Regions from separate parts of the Streptomyces sp. SCSIO ZS0520 genome, predicted to be linked through region 1. Evidence: riboswitches for the same ligand, from Rfam matches in the RefSeq annotation. Region 1 holds a riboswitch; each other region holds the start of a gene.
The links. Region 1 has a riboswitch for cobalamin ahead of MID12_RS30525 (hypothetical protein). Riboswitches for the same ligand answer to the same signal wherever they lie in the genome.

Region 1 (3,265 bases):
TCGGCGGCGAGCCCGAGTCCGGCGGAGGCGGCGACCAGGGTCAGGGAGAGCGTGGCCGCGCGCAGCCCGCGCAGGTATCGCCTCATGAGGTGCGGCCCTTCCGGTGGGTGGCGGCGAAGCGGTGGGTGGCGTATCCGGCCACCAGGAGGGCTCCGGCGGCCCCCGCCCAGGGCAGGACGTCGGCGCCGGTGGCGGCCAGTGAGCCGCCGGGGCCGGAGGCGACGTCCGGCGTGTTGCCGCCGGTTCCGCCGGAGGCCGGGCCGCCCGCGGGCGCGGAGTCGCTCGGGCCCGGACCGGGCGTACTGGAGGGGTCGGCGGAGACGCCGGGGCCGGGCGAGGTGCCCGGGTCGGGGCTGGTGCTCGGGTCCGGGGTGCGGGTGGGGTCGGGGGTGGTGCTCGGGTCGGGGTCCTCGCTGGGGCCCGGGCCCGGATCGGGGTCGGTGGTGCCGATCCTGCCGAGCGGGACCTGGGCGAGGCCGAGCAGGGCCTGCGGGGTGGCGCGGCGCCACTGGTCGCGCTGGAACTCCTCGATGCCCTCGTCCTGGGCGGACTTGAGGGATGCGTCGTTGTAGGCGACGGCCCCGGCCTCGGCGGCGGCCTTGCCGCCATCGGCCTGGGTGAGCTGGTGCTTCACCAGCCAGCCCGCGGCCTTGCCGGCGGCCTCCTCGCGGCCCGTGGCGGCCAGCGCCTGCCCGGCGAGCCCGGTGCTGTTGGAGTTGGCGGCGGCCGTGGGGCCCGAGCCGCCGAGCGCGCCGTCGGCCGCCTGCTGCTCCTCCAGCCAGTCGGCGCCCTTCTCGGCCCCGGCCTGCGCGCCCTCGGCACCGGCCTCGGCCGCGGCGAGCAGCGCCTGGACGGCCATCGCGGTGGAGTCCGGGTCGAGGACGGCGTCGGCGCCCTGGGCGTCGCAGTCGCCGGTGACCTTGCCGCCGCCGAAGGCGTACGGGAAGAGCCGGAAGCCGCCCGAGGCGCACTGCTGGTCGAGGAGGAAATCGACGGTGTTCTGCGGGACTTCGCCGCTGCGGGCGAGTCCGAGAACGGCCAGCGACTGGCCGAAGGTGTTGCTGTTGTCCGTGGCGGGGGCGGTGACCTTGTCCTTGACCCGCCCGTTCTCCAGGCCCGCTTCGGGCCCCGCGATCAGGTCGAGGGTCTCCTGCCGCAGGTCGTACTCGCCGAACTTCGCGGGGTCGGAGTCGGTGATGACCGCGGCGTACAGGAGTTTGGCGGTGGCTCCCGCGATGCGCTGGCCCTTGGGTCCCCAGGCGTCGGCGCTGTTGTAGTCGCGGACGTGGGTCTTGAGGGTGGCGGTGATCTTCGCGGCGTCCGCGGGGGCGGCGCCGGTGGCCTCGAGGCCGATCAGGGTGTCGATGGACAGGCCCCAGTCCGGGGTGCCCGACATGCCGGGTACGGCGCCGTCCGCGGTGAGTTCGCCCGCTCCCCAGCGGGCGGCGGCCACCGCGGCCTCGGCGGGTGTCGCCGCCTTGCCGTCCGCGGAGGCGGTGGGTACGAAGAGCGGTATCGAGACGGCGAGTGCGGCGCCTGCCCCGACGGCGGCGGCCGTCCTGGCGCCGGGTCCGACCCCGACCATGAGGTTCCCCCTTGGGAAATGGCCGGCAGCCAGGGCACCGATCCGCGAAAAGACCCCTGACGCGCATTCGGTGCGAAGTGCGAATGCGGCAGGGGCCCGAGGATCTTGAGACCGGGCTCCACGCTGCGGACCGTGACAGTGAGAAGCGATACGCGCAGCACGCCGGGCGTTCCGGCTCACGCGAGGCAGCGGCCTCGCGCTCACGGTTGCAGGTCAGCGCCGGATTCCCACCGGCTTTCCCCAGTCGTGCACGCATTCAGTTGTGGGTCCGCCCAGAGGCGAACTCTTCGGAGAATACGCACCCTTGCACCCCCGCGCCAGCCCGCCGGGTGTGATCTGCGCGGCCGCCCGCGGGGCCGTCCGCCCCGCCGCGGACCGTGTCCGGCGTCACAATTCCTTCACCGCGTCTGGCCAACTCCCTTTCCCGGGCCTACTGTTCCCCTGCCCTCGGTCGATTCCGGGGCCGACAACTTCATGCGTACGCGACGGGGAAAGCCGGTGGGATTCCGGCGCTGACCTGCAACCGTGAGCGGCCTGGGGCCTTTCTTTCAGATCGGGCTGGATCAGGGAGCGCGGGCTGGTGCGTGCAGCTGCGAGGCGGAGGAGGGCGTCGACGCGGAGCGATTGGGGCCTCCCCTGCTCGAACGCAGTTGAGAGCTTGGGGACAACCGACGACAACGCCGCAGATGTGCGTGCCGGCCCCCGCGAGCCCAGCCTGATCTGAAGGAAAGGCCCTGACGCCGCGAGCCGGGCTGCCCGTCGTGCTGCGTGCACTGCTTCTCACTGTCATGGTCTGCAGCGTGGAGCCACGAGCCGCCCCGGCTCGCCGGCCCCTGCCGCCGCGTTCACCGACGCGCGCCAGGGGTTCGCCAGTTCGGGTGCGTGCGCGGCGGATCCCGGGGCGGGCCCGGCTCTTCTGACACCGCCAAGGAGTCCGCCGCGATGCCGTTTCCGAGCAGAGCCCTTCTCGCCGTCGTGGTGCCCGCGGCCGCGCTCTGCGCCGCACTGCTGCCGGGCGGCGCCCAGGCAAGGACCGGCGCGCCCGCCCTCCCGTCGCCCGAGAAGGCCGCCGCGACCTGGACGGCCTCCCGGCTCACCGAGGGCACCCACGCCTCCGGCGACCAGGGGCTCACGGCCGACATCGTGATGGCGCTCGCCGCCACCGGCACCGGCGGCGCGACGGCGGAGAAGGCCACCGACTGGCTGGCCGCGCACGCCGCCGACTACATCGACCGCGGCACCCCGGGCCGGGTCTTCGCGGGCGGCACCGCCAAGCTCGCGCTGGTCGCCGCGATCGAGCACCGCGACCCGGCCGACTTCGGCGGCATCGACCTGACCGCGACCCTGCTGGGACGGATGCAGGACAGCGGCCGGTTCACCGACGACCTGCCGAACGGCGACGGCTCCAACCAGTTCACCCAGTCCCTCGCGGTCCTCGCCCTCCAGCGCACCGGCGACCTCCCCGCGAAGGCCGCCGACTTCCTCGCCGCCTCCCGCTGCGCCGACGGCGGCTACCCGCTCTTCTTCAAGTCCGATCCGGCCCAGTGCACTTCGCACACCGACAGCACCGGACTCGCCGTCCAGGCCCTGCTCGGCGCGGGCCGCACCGCGGACGCCGAGGCGGGGCTCGACTGGCTGGAGAAGCAGCAGCTCCCGGACGGCAGCTTCCGCGACAACGGC
Region 2 (3,265 bases), 4.7 Mb from region 1:
GGGGTGGTGCGGGTCGCGCCCGCGGTCGTCGACCGCGGCGGCAGTGTCGCGCTCACCGTCACCGGCTGCCCGGGCCGCACCGGCCGGGCCTACTCCCCGGCCTTCGCCGCCCCCGCCGAACTCGCCGCCGCCCCGGGCGCCCCGCTCCGCGCCGAGGCCCGGATACGGCCCACCGCCACCCTCGGCCTGCACGAGGTGCGGATCGCCTGCGCGACCACCGGCAGCCCGGTGGACCCGGACGGCGCCGCCCGGGCCGACCGGGGGCTGCTCACCACCTTCCGGGTGCTCGACGAGGGGGCGGGCGACCGGGCGCGCACGGGAGACCTGGCGCCCTCGCAGAGCGGCGCGGACGACGGCGCCCAGGGCGCCCGCCACGCGGCACACCCCGCGAGCTCGGCGCCCGGCGAGCAGCAGAGGCGGGCGCCCGGCGAGAAGCAGGGAGCGGCCCACGGCGAGAAGCAGACGTCGGCCACTGGCGAGGAGCAGACGTCGGCCCCCGCCGAGCAGCAGGGAGCGGCGGCCCCCGAGGCGACAGGCGCGGCCCCTTCCGCCTCGCCCGGGCCGCGGCCCCCCGGCGCCGCCGCCCCGGAGATGGCCGCCCAGCCCGAACTCGCGGGCCCCGGCACCCGGCACACCGTCACCGGCCTCGCCCTCGCCTCGGTGGCCGCGGTCGCGATGGCGGTACGGAGCACCCGCCGCCGAGCCGCGCGGACCGGCGGAAAACCGCGTGGCTGACGGGAGTTGAGGGGCGGGCGGACCACCGGGCGGACCACCGGGGGAGAACGCGGGGGAACGGGGGAGTGGTGAAGGCCCCGACACCCGGCCCCGGAATCGGGGACGGGCACCGGGGCCGGGTGCGCGATGCGGGCGCCGGTCAGGCCGTGGCGGTCTCCCGCCGCGGCTCGGCGGCGGTGGCAGGGCGGGACGCGGCACGCAGGCCGAGAGCGCCGAAGACCGCGCCGAAGACGGCCCAGAGGAGGGCCTGGGTGCCGATCGACAGGACGCGGAAGTCCCAGAGCAGGGTGGCCTCGACCGGTACCGCGTCCGGGTTGTCCGGGAGCAGGAAGAGCACCGCGAGGACGGCGATCACGGTGGCGGCCACGGCGGTGTGGCGTACCGGGACGGGCCGTTCGGCGAGCTTCACCGCGACCTGCCAGGCGAGCAGCAGGCCGAGGACGCCGATCGCGACCGCGCCGAGCCACATCTCCTGGCGGTCGGTGACCGTGGCGGAGTCGCCGACGCCGGGCGGGTTGGCCGGGTAGCGCAGGGCGGGCAGCAGGGCGACCGCGAGGAAGGCGGCGGCGGCGAAGACCAGGGCGCGCGGCCAGGGGTTCGCCAGGGGCGTGCGCCGGTGGATCAGGGCGTAGGCGAGGGCGAAGAACACGCCGAGGGCGATGCCCGCGACGACCGCCGTGACCACCAGGCCGAAGTGCTGGGTGGAGCGGGAGAAGAGTTCCTCGTGGTGCTGGGCCGCGGCGGCGGCGTGCTCGTGCGCGTGCTCCTTCGCCGCGCGCGCCTCCTCCTCGCGGATGGCGCGGTCCATCAGCGGTTCCGCCGCGAACAGCGAGAAGAGACCGGCCGCGAGACCGGCGGCGGCGCCCGCGACGACGCCGCGTCCGAGCAGGGGTATCAGGGGTGTGGACATGGTTCTGTGCGCTCCGGGATCAGTACGCGGGGGTGGTCGTACGTGGTGCTCGGGGGTGTCGTCACAGTCCGGTGCGGGCCCGTGGGCGCCGAGCGGGACTGTGACGACACTCTCTAGTGGCAGGGAGCGCCGAAGAGGTGGCGGCCGTCGTGGGCGAACTCGTGCAGGTAGCTGCCGGTCGCGGAGACCAGGGTGCCCTGGTCGAGGAAGACGGCGTACAGGGCGATCAGGGAGACGATCGCCGCGGCCGCCGCGATCGCCCAGTCGCGGGCGCTGAGGGTGGCGTCGGCCGCCGATGCGGTGTGCGATGCGGTGTGCAAGGACATACCGGTGGACCTCCTTCTTGGGGTTTCCACGCCCCATGGCAGGAGGACGACGGGTCAGTTCCTGACTCCCGCGCGGCGGCGGCCGGCGGTAACAGTGGCGGGACCGTCCCGGATTCGCACCGGGTTCCTGGCTTCCGTCGCCTCGATGTATGGATTTGTCGTCCGGAGAGTCCCAGCAGTTCGGTGAACCTGTCAACCAGACAGGTCACTTCTGCGTCCGCCCTCGGACACTCCCGCGCGCCCGCCGCCCCGCCCCGATCGCAAGCCGCCGACCTGGGGTGTACGGACGCTGTGCGGTGAGGGAGGTGTGCCACGATGGGACGCCAGTGAGCCCACCGAGGGGGAGTGGATGTACGGCAGCACACCGATCTGCCGGGCCGCGGACCGCGGCACCGTGAGCAAGCGCACAACCGCCCCCGCCCGTACGGGGCTTCGGGCCGCGGCGCTCGGCGCGGCGGCCGCGCTGCTGCTCGCCGGCTGCTCCTCCTCCGACGACGGCGGCGGCGAGGAGTCCGCGCCGGTGCGTCAGCAGCCCAAGGCCGCCGACCCGTTCTGGGTGAATCCGGACGGCAAGGCCGCGGCGCAGGCGGCCGGTTACCGGGGTGACGGGCAGGACGAGGAGGCCGGTCTCCTCCGCCGGATCGCCGAGCAGCCCGCCGCCGAGTGGATCGGCCAGGAGAACGCCGAGCAGCAGGCGCGCGGTTTCACCGAGGCCGCCGCCAAGGCCGACCGCAGGGCCCTGCTCGTCCTCTACAACATCCCGCACCGCGACTGCGGCAACTACTCGGGCGGCGGCGCCGCGGACGGCGACGCCTACCGCGGCTGGGTCGAGCAGGTCGCGGGGGGCATCGGGGACCGCCCCGCCACCGTGGTCCTCGAACCCGACGCCGTACTGCACCTGGTGGACGGCTGCACCCCCGGCGAATTCCACGAGGAGCGCTTCGACCTGCTCAAGGGCGCCGTCGAGCGCCTGGGCGCGCTCAAGGACACCGAGGTCTACCTCGACGCGGGCAACGCGGGCTGGGGCAAGCCCGATCAGCTCTTCGAGCCGCTGAAGCGGGCGGGCGTGGAGCAGGCGGACGGCTTCGCGGTCAACGTCTCGAACTTCTACGGCACCGCCCAGTCCGTCGCCTACGGCAAGCAGCTCTCCGCGAAGCTCGGCGGCAAGCCCTTCGTCGTCGACACCAGCCGCAACGGCAACGGCCCTTACACCGGCGGCGATCCGAAGGAGCGCTGGTGCAACCCGCCCGGCCGCGCCCTCGGTGAGCCCCCCACCGTCAAGACGGGCGACCCC
Region 3 (3,265 bases), 6.7 Mb from region 1:
CGCTCGCCGCGTAGCGGAACTCCAGCTGCCCGGCGGCCTGTTCGACCGGGAGGCCGGCCGCGGTCAGCTCCCGCAGATAGGCGACACCGGTCGCGAGCGAGCAGCCGAGCTCCTGCGCGGGCGAGCCGCCGGCCTCGTGGTACGGCAGGGCGTCCACCGTGAGTGCCCGCAGGCCCGGGTACTCGCTGCGGCACCGGGCGGCGAGTTCGGCCGCCGAGGCGGTGAGCGCGTCGAGGTCCGCCGCCTCACCCGTGCGGGCGAGGCGGCTGAGCGGATCGGCGCCGAGGTTGCCGAGGGCGGCGTGCCGGGGGATCTCCTGGTCCTCGTACAGCCGAAGGAGTGCCGGGGCCGCCTCGCGGGAGTCGCCGCCGGTGTCCAGGACGACGGGCGCGAGGTCGAGGTAGACGCCCTCCAGGGCGGTCTTCAGACCGGAGACCGGGATCCCGCCGGGGCCGACCGCCAGCCACAGGGCGCTCACCCCGTTCTCCAGGTCGGCGAGGACCGCGGTGTTCGTCTTCTTCGGGTCGGGGTGCGCGTGCCGCTGGCGCACCTCCCAGCCGGAGACGGCGGTCCCCTCGGGGCGGGCGCCGCGCAGATAGGGGGCGAAGCCCGGGTAGCCGGTGACGGCCGCGGCGTCCTCCGCGGTGTACAGCGGCCGGATGCTCAGCCCGTCCTCCAGGGACGTGGCGAGCGCCTCCTCGGCGGCCGGACCCGCCAGACCCTCCTTGCCCGTCTTGCGCAGGACACCTTCTACGAGGTGCTGCCACTGCTCGCGGGTGGCGTCCGGGAATTCGGCAGCCAGACTGAGTTCGTCGTCGGGGAGGACCGTCATGCGGCACAGGCTAGGGGAGCGGCCGGGGAACCGGCAGCCGTACGTCTCTGTGACCTTCCCCTCCTTGACCCCCCGCTGAGCTGCTGCTGCTCGCCGTGCGTCACCGCTTCCGGACGGCCTGGAGTAGGGGCGGGCCCCAGCGGATTTAGGGGCGGTACGAGGGCTTCCGGTGCGCGCGCCGGGGCGGCTGCGACGGGCGCGGCCGGGCCCCGGCCACCGGGCCCGCGCAGAGCCGGGGGCACGGTCGGCGGACAGGGCTGTCGGGCTCACTCCTCTAGAGTGGCACCCGTAGCTGGTTCGCCCTGTCCGCCAGGCAGCGGCGTCGTAAGAGGGAACCCGGTGGGAATCCGGGACTGCCCCGCAGCGGTGAGTGAGAACGACAGCCGTCACGTGCACTGGGCCCATGGCCTGGGAAGCGACGGCCGGTAGGTGCCTGCCCCGGCAGGCGTGCTCGCGAGTCCGAAGACCTGCCCGCTGCCCGCGCGCCACCGGTGTGCGCGGAGTTCCCGGTGACCTCGAGGGCGGGTCGGCGTGCACGAGGCGAAGCGGCCGCCCGCGCCCTTCCGGCGTACGGCGCCCCGCTGTCCGTGCCGTCCCTTCGCGCCCCCGGCCGTCCCCGGGTCCAGAGGAGAACACTCGCGAAGGAGAGTTCCTTGAACACCAAGTCCGCAGCCGCGGCAGTGAGTTCCACCGTGTACGGCTATCCGCGCCAGGGTCCCGACCGGGAGCTGAAGAAGGCGATCGAGGGCTACTGGAAGGGCCGGGTCGAGGCGCCCGCCCTGCGGGAGACCGCCCGCGCACTGCGCCGGGACATCCTGCGCCGCCTCGCGGAGAGCGGCCTCAGCGAGGTGCCGACCGGCCACTTCTCGTACTACGACCATGTCCTCGACACCAGCGTCATGGTCGGCGCGCTGCCCGAGCGGCACCGCGCCGCCGTCGAAGCCGACGCGCTCGACGGCTACTTCGCGATGGCCCGCGGCACCCAGGAGCTGGCCCCGCTGGAGATGACCAAGTGGTTCGACACCAACTACCACTACCTGGTGCCCGAACTCGGCCCGGACACCGTCTTCCGCGCCGACTCCGGCAAGCAGCTCGCCGAACTGCGGGAGGCCCAGGAGCTCGGGCTCACCGCCCGCCCCGTGCTGCTCGGCCCGGTGACCTATCTGCTGCTCGCCAAGGCGGCGCCCAAGGTGGCGGCGGACTTCGAGCCGCTCACCCTCCTGGACCGGCTGCTGCCGGTGTACGCGGAGATCCTCGCCGATCTGCGGGCCGCGGGCGCCGCCTGGGTCCAGCTCGACGAGCCCGCCCTGGTCCAGGACCGCAGCCCGGCCGAACTCAACGCCGCGGCCCGCGCCTACCGCGAGCTCGGCGCGCTCACCGACCGTCCCCGCCTGCTCGTCGCCTCCTACTTCGACCGGCTCGGCGAGGCCCTGCCGGTGCTCGCCAAGTCGCCGGTGGAGGGGCTCGCCCTCGACTTCACCGGACCCGCGGCGGCCAACCTCGACGACCTCGCCGCGGTCGGCGGCCTGCCCGGCAAGCGCCTGGTGGCCGGGATCGTCGACGGGCGCAACGTCTGGATCAACGACCACGAGAAGTCCCTCGCCGTCCTCGGCACCCTGCTCGGGCTCGCCGAGCGGGTCGACGTCGCCGCCTCCTGCTCGCTGCTGCACGTGCCCCTGGACACCGCCGCCGAACGCGAGATCGACCCGGGGATCCTGCGCTGGCTCGCCTTCGCCCGGCAGAAGACCGCCGAGGTCGTCACCCTCGCCCGCGGCCTCGCCGAGGGCACCGACGCCATCGCCCCCCAACTCGCCGCCAACCGCGCCGCTCTCGCGCTGCGCGCCGGTTCCTCCCTCGTCCACGACCCCGCCGTACGCGCCCGCGCCGCCGCGGTCACCGAGGCGGACGGGCGCCGCGGCCTGCCCTACCCGGAGCGCGCCGCCGCCCAGCGCGCCCACCTCGGGCTGCCGCTGCTGCCGACCACCACGATCGGCTCCTTCCCGCAGACCACCGGGCTGCGCACGGCCCGCGCGGACCTCAGGGCGGGCCGGATCGACGAGGCCGGGTACGAGGAGCGCATCGAGAACGAGATCCGGGAGGTCGTCTCCTTCCAGGAGGAGGCGGGCCTCGACGTCCTCGTGCACGGCGAGGCCGAACGCAACGACATGGTGCAGTACTTCGCCGAGCGGCTCACCGGCTACCTCGCCACCCGGCACGGCTGGGTGCAGTCCTACGGCACCCGCTACGTCCGCCCGCCGATCCTCGCCGGGGACATCTCCCGGCCCGAGGCGATGACGGTGCGCTGGACCCGCTTCGCCCAGTCGCTCACCGCCCGCCCGGTCAAGGGCATGCTCACCGGCCCGGTCACCATGCTCGCCTGGTCCTTCGTCCGCGACGACCAGCCGCTCGGCGACACCGCCCGGCAGGTCGCGC

Region 2: another riboswitch for cobalamin. It lies ahead of MID12_RS10060 (CbtB domain-containing protein); the one in region 1 lies ahead of MID12_RS30525 (hypothetical protein).
Region 3: another riboswitch for cobalamin. It lies ahead of metE (5-methyltetrahydropteroyltriglutamate--homocysteine S-methyltransferase); the one in region 1 lies ahead of MID12_RS30525 (hypothetical protein).

What each region holds. Positions count from the first base shown of each region.
Region 1 is NZ_CP092644.1:7,451,760-7,455,024, reverse strand. It holds gene MID12_RS30530 (hypothetical protein) at 1-86, opposite strand, end outside; gene MID12_RS30525 (hypothetical protein) at 83-1,585, opposite strand; cobalamin riboswitch at 1,729-1,883, opposite strand; cobalamin riboswitch at 2,078-2,190, shown strand; gene MID12_RS30520 (peptidase) at 2,528-3,265, shown strand, end outside.
Region 2 is NZ_CP092644.1:2,708,923-2,712,187, reverse strand. It holds gene MID12_RS10070 (hypothetical protein) at 1-735, shown strand, start outside; gene MID12_RS10065 (CbtA family protein) at 875-1,645, opposite strand; gene MID12_RS10060 (CbtB domain-containing protein) at 1,759-1,971, opposite strand; cobalamin riboswitch at 2,006-2,163, opposite strand; gene MID12_RS10055 (glycoside hydrolase family 6 protein) at 2,321-3,265, shown strand, end outside.
Region 3 is NZ_CP092644.1:796,252-799,516, reverse strand. It holds gene mutA (methylmalonyl-CoA mutase small subunit) at 1-832, opposite strand, end outside; cobalamin riboswitch at 1,109-1,322, shown strand; gene metE (5-methyltetrahydropteroyltriglutamate--homocysteine S-methyltransferase) at 1,486-3,265, shown strand, end outside.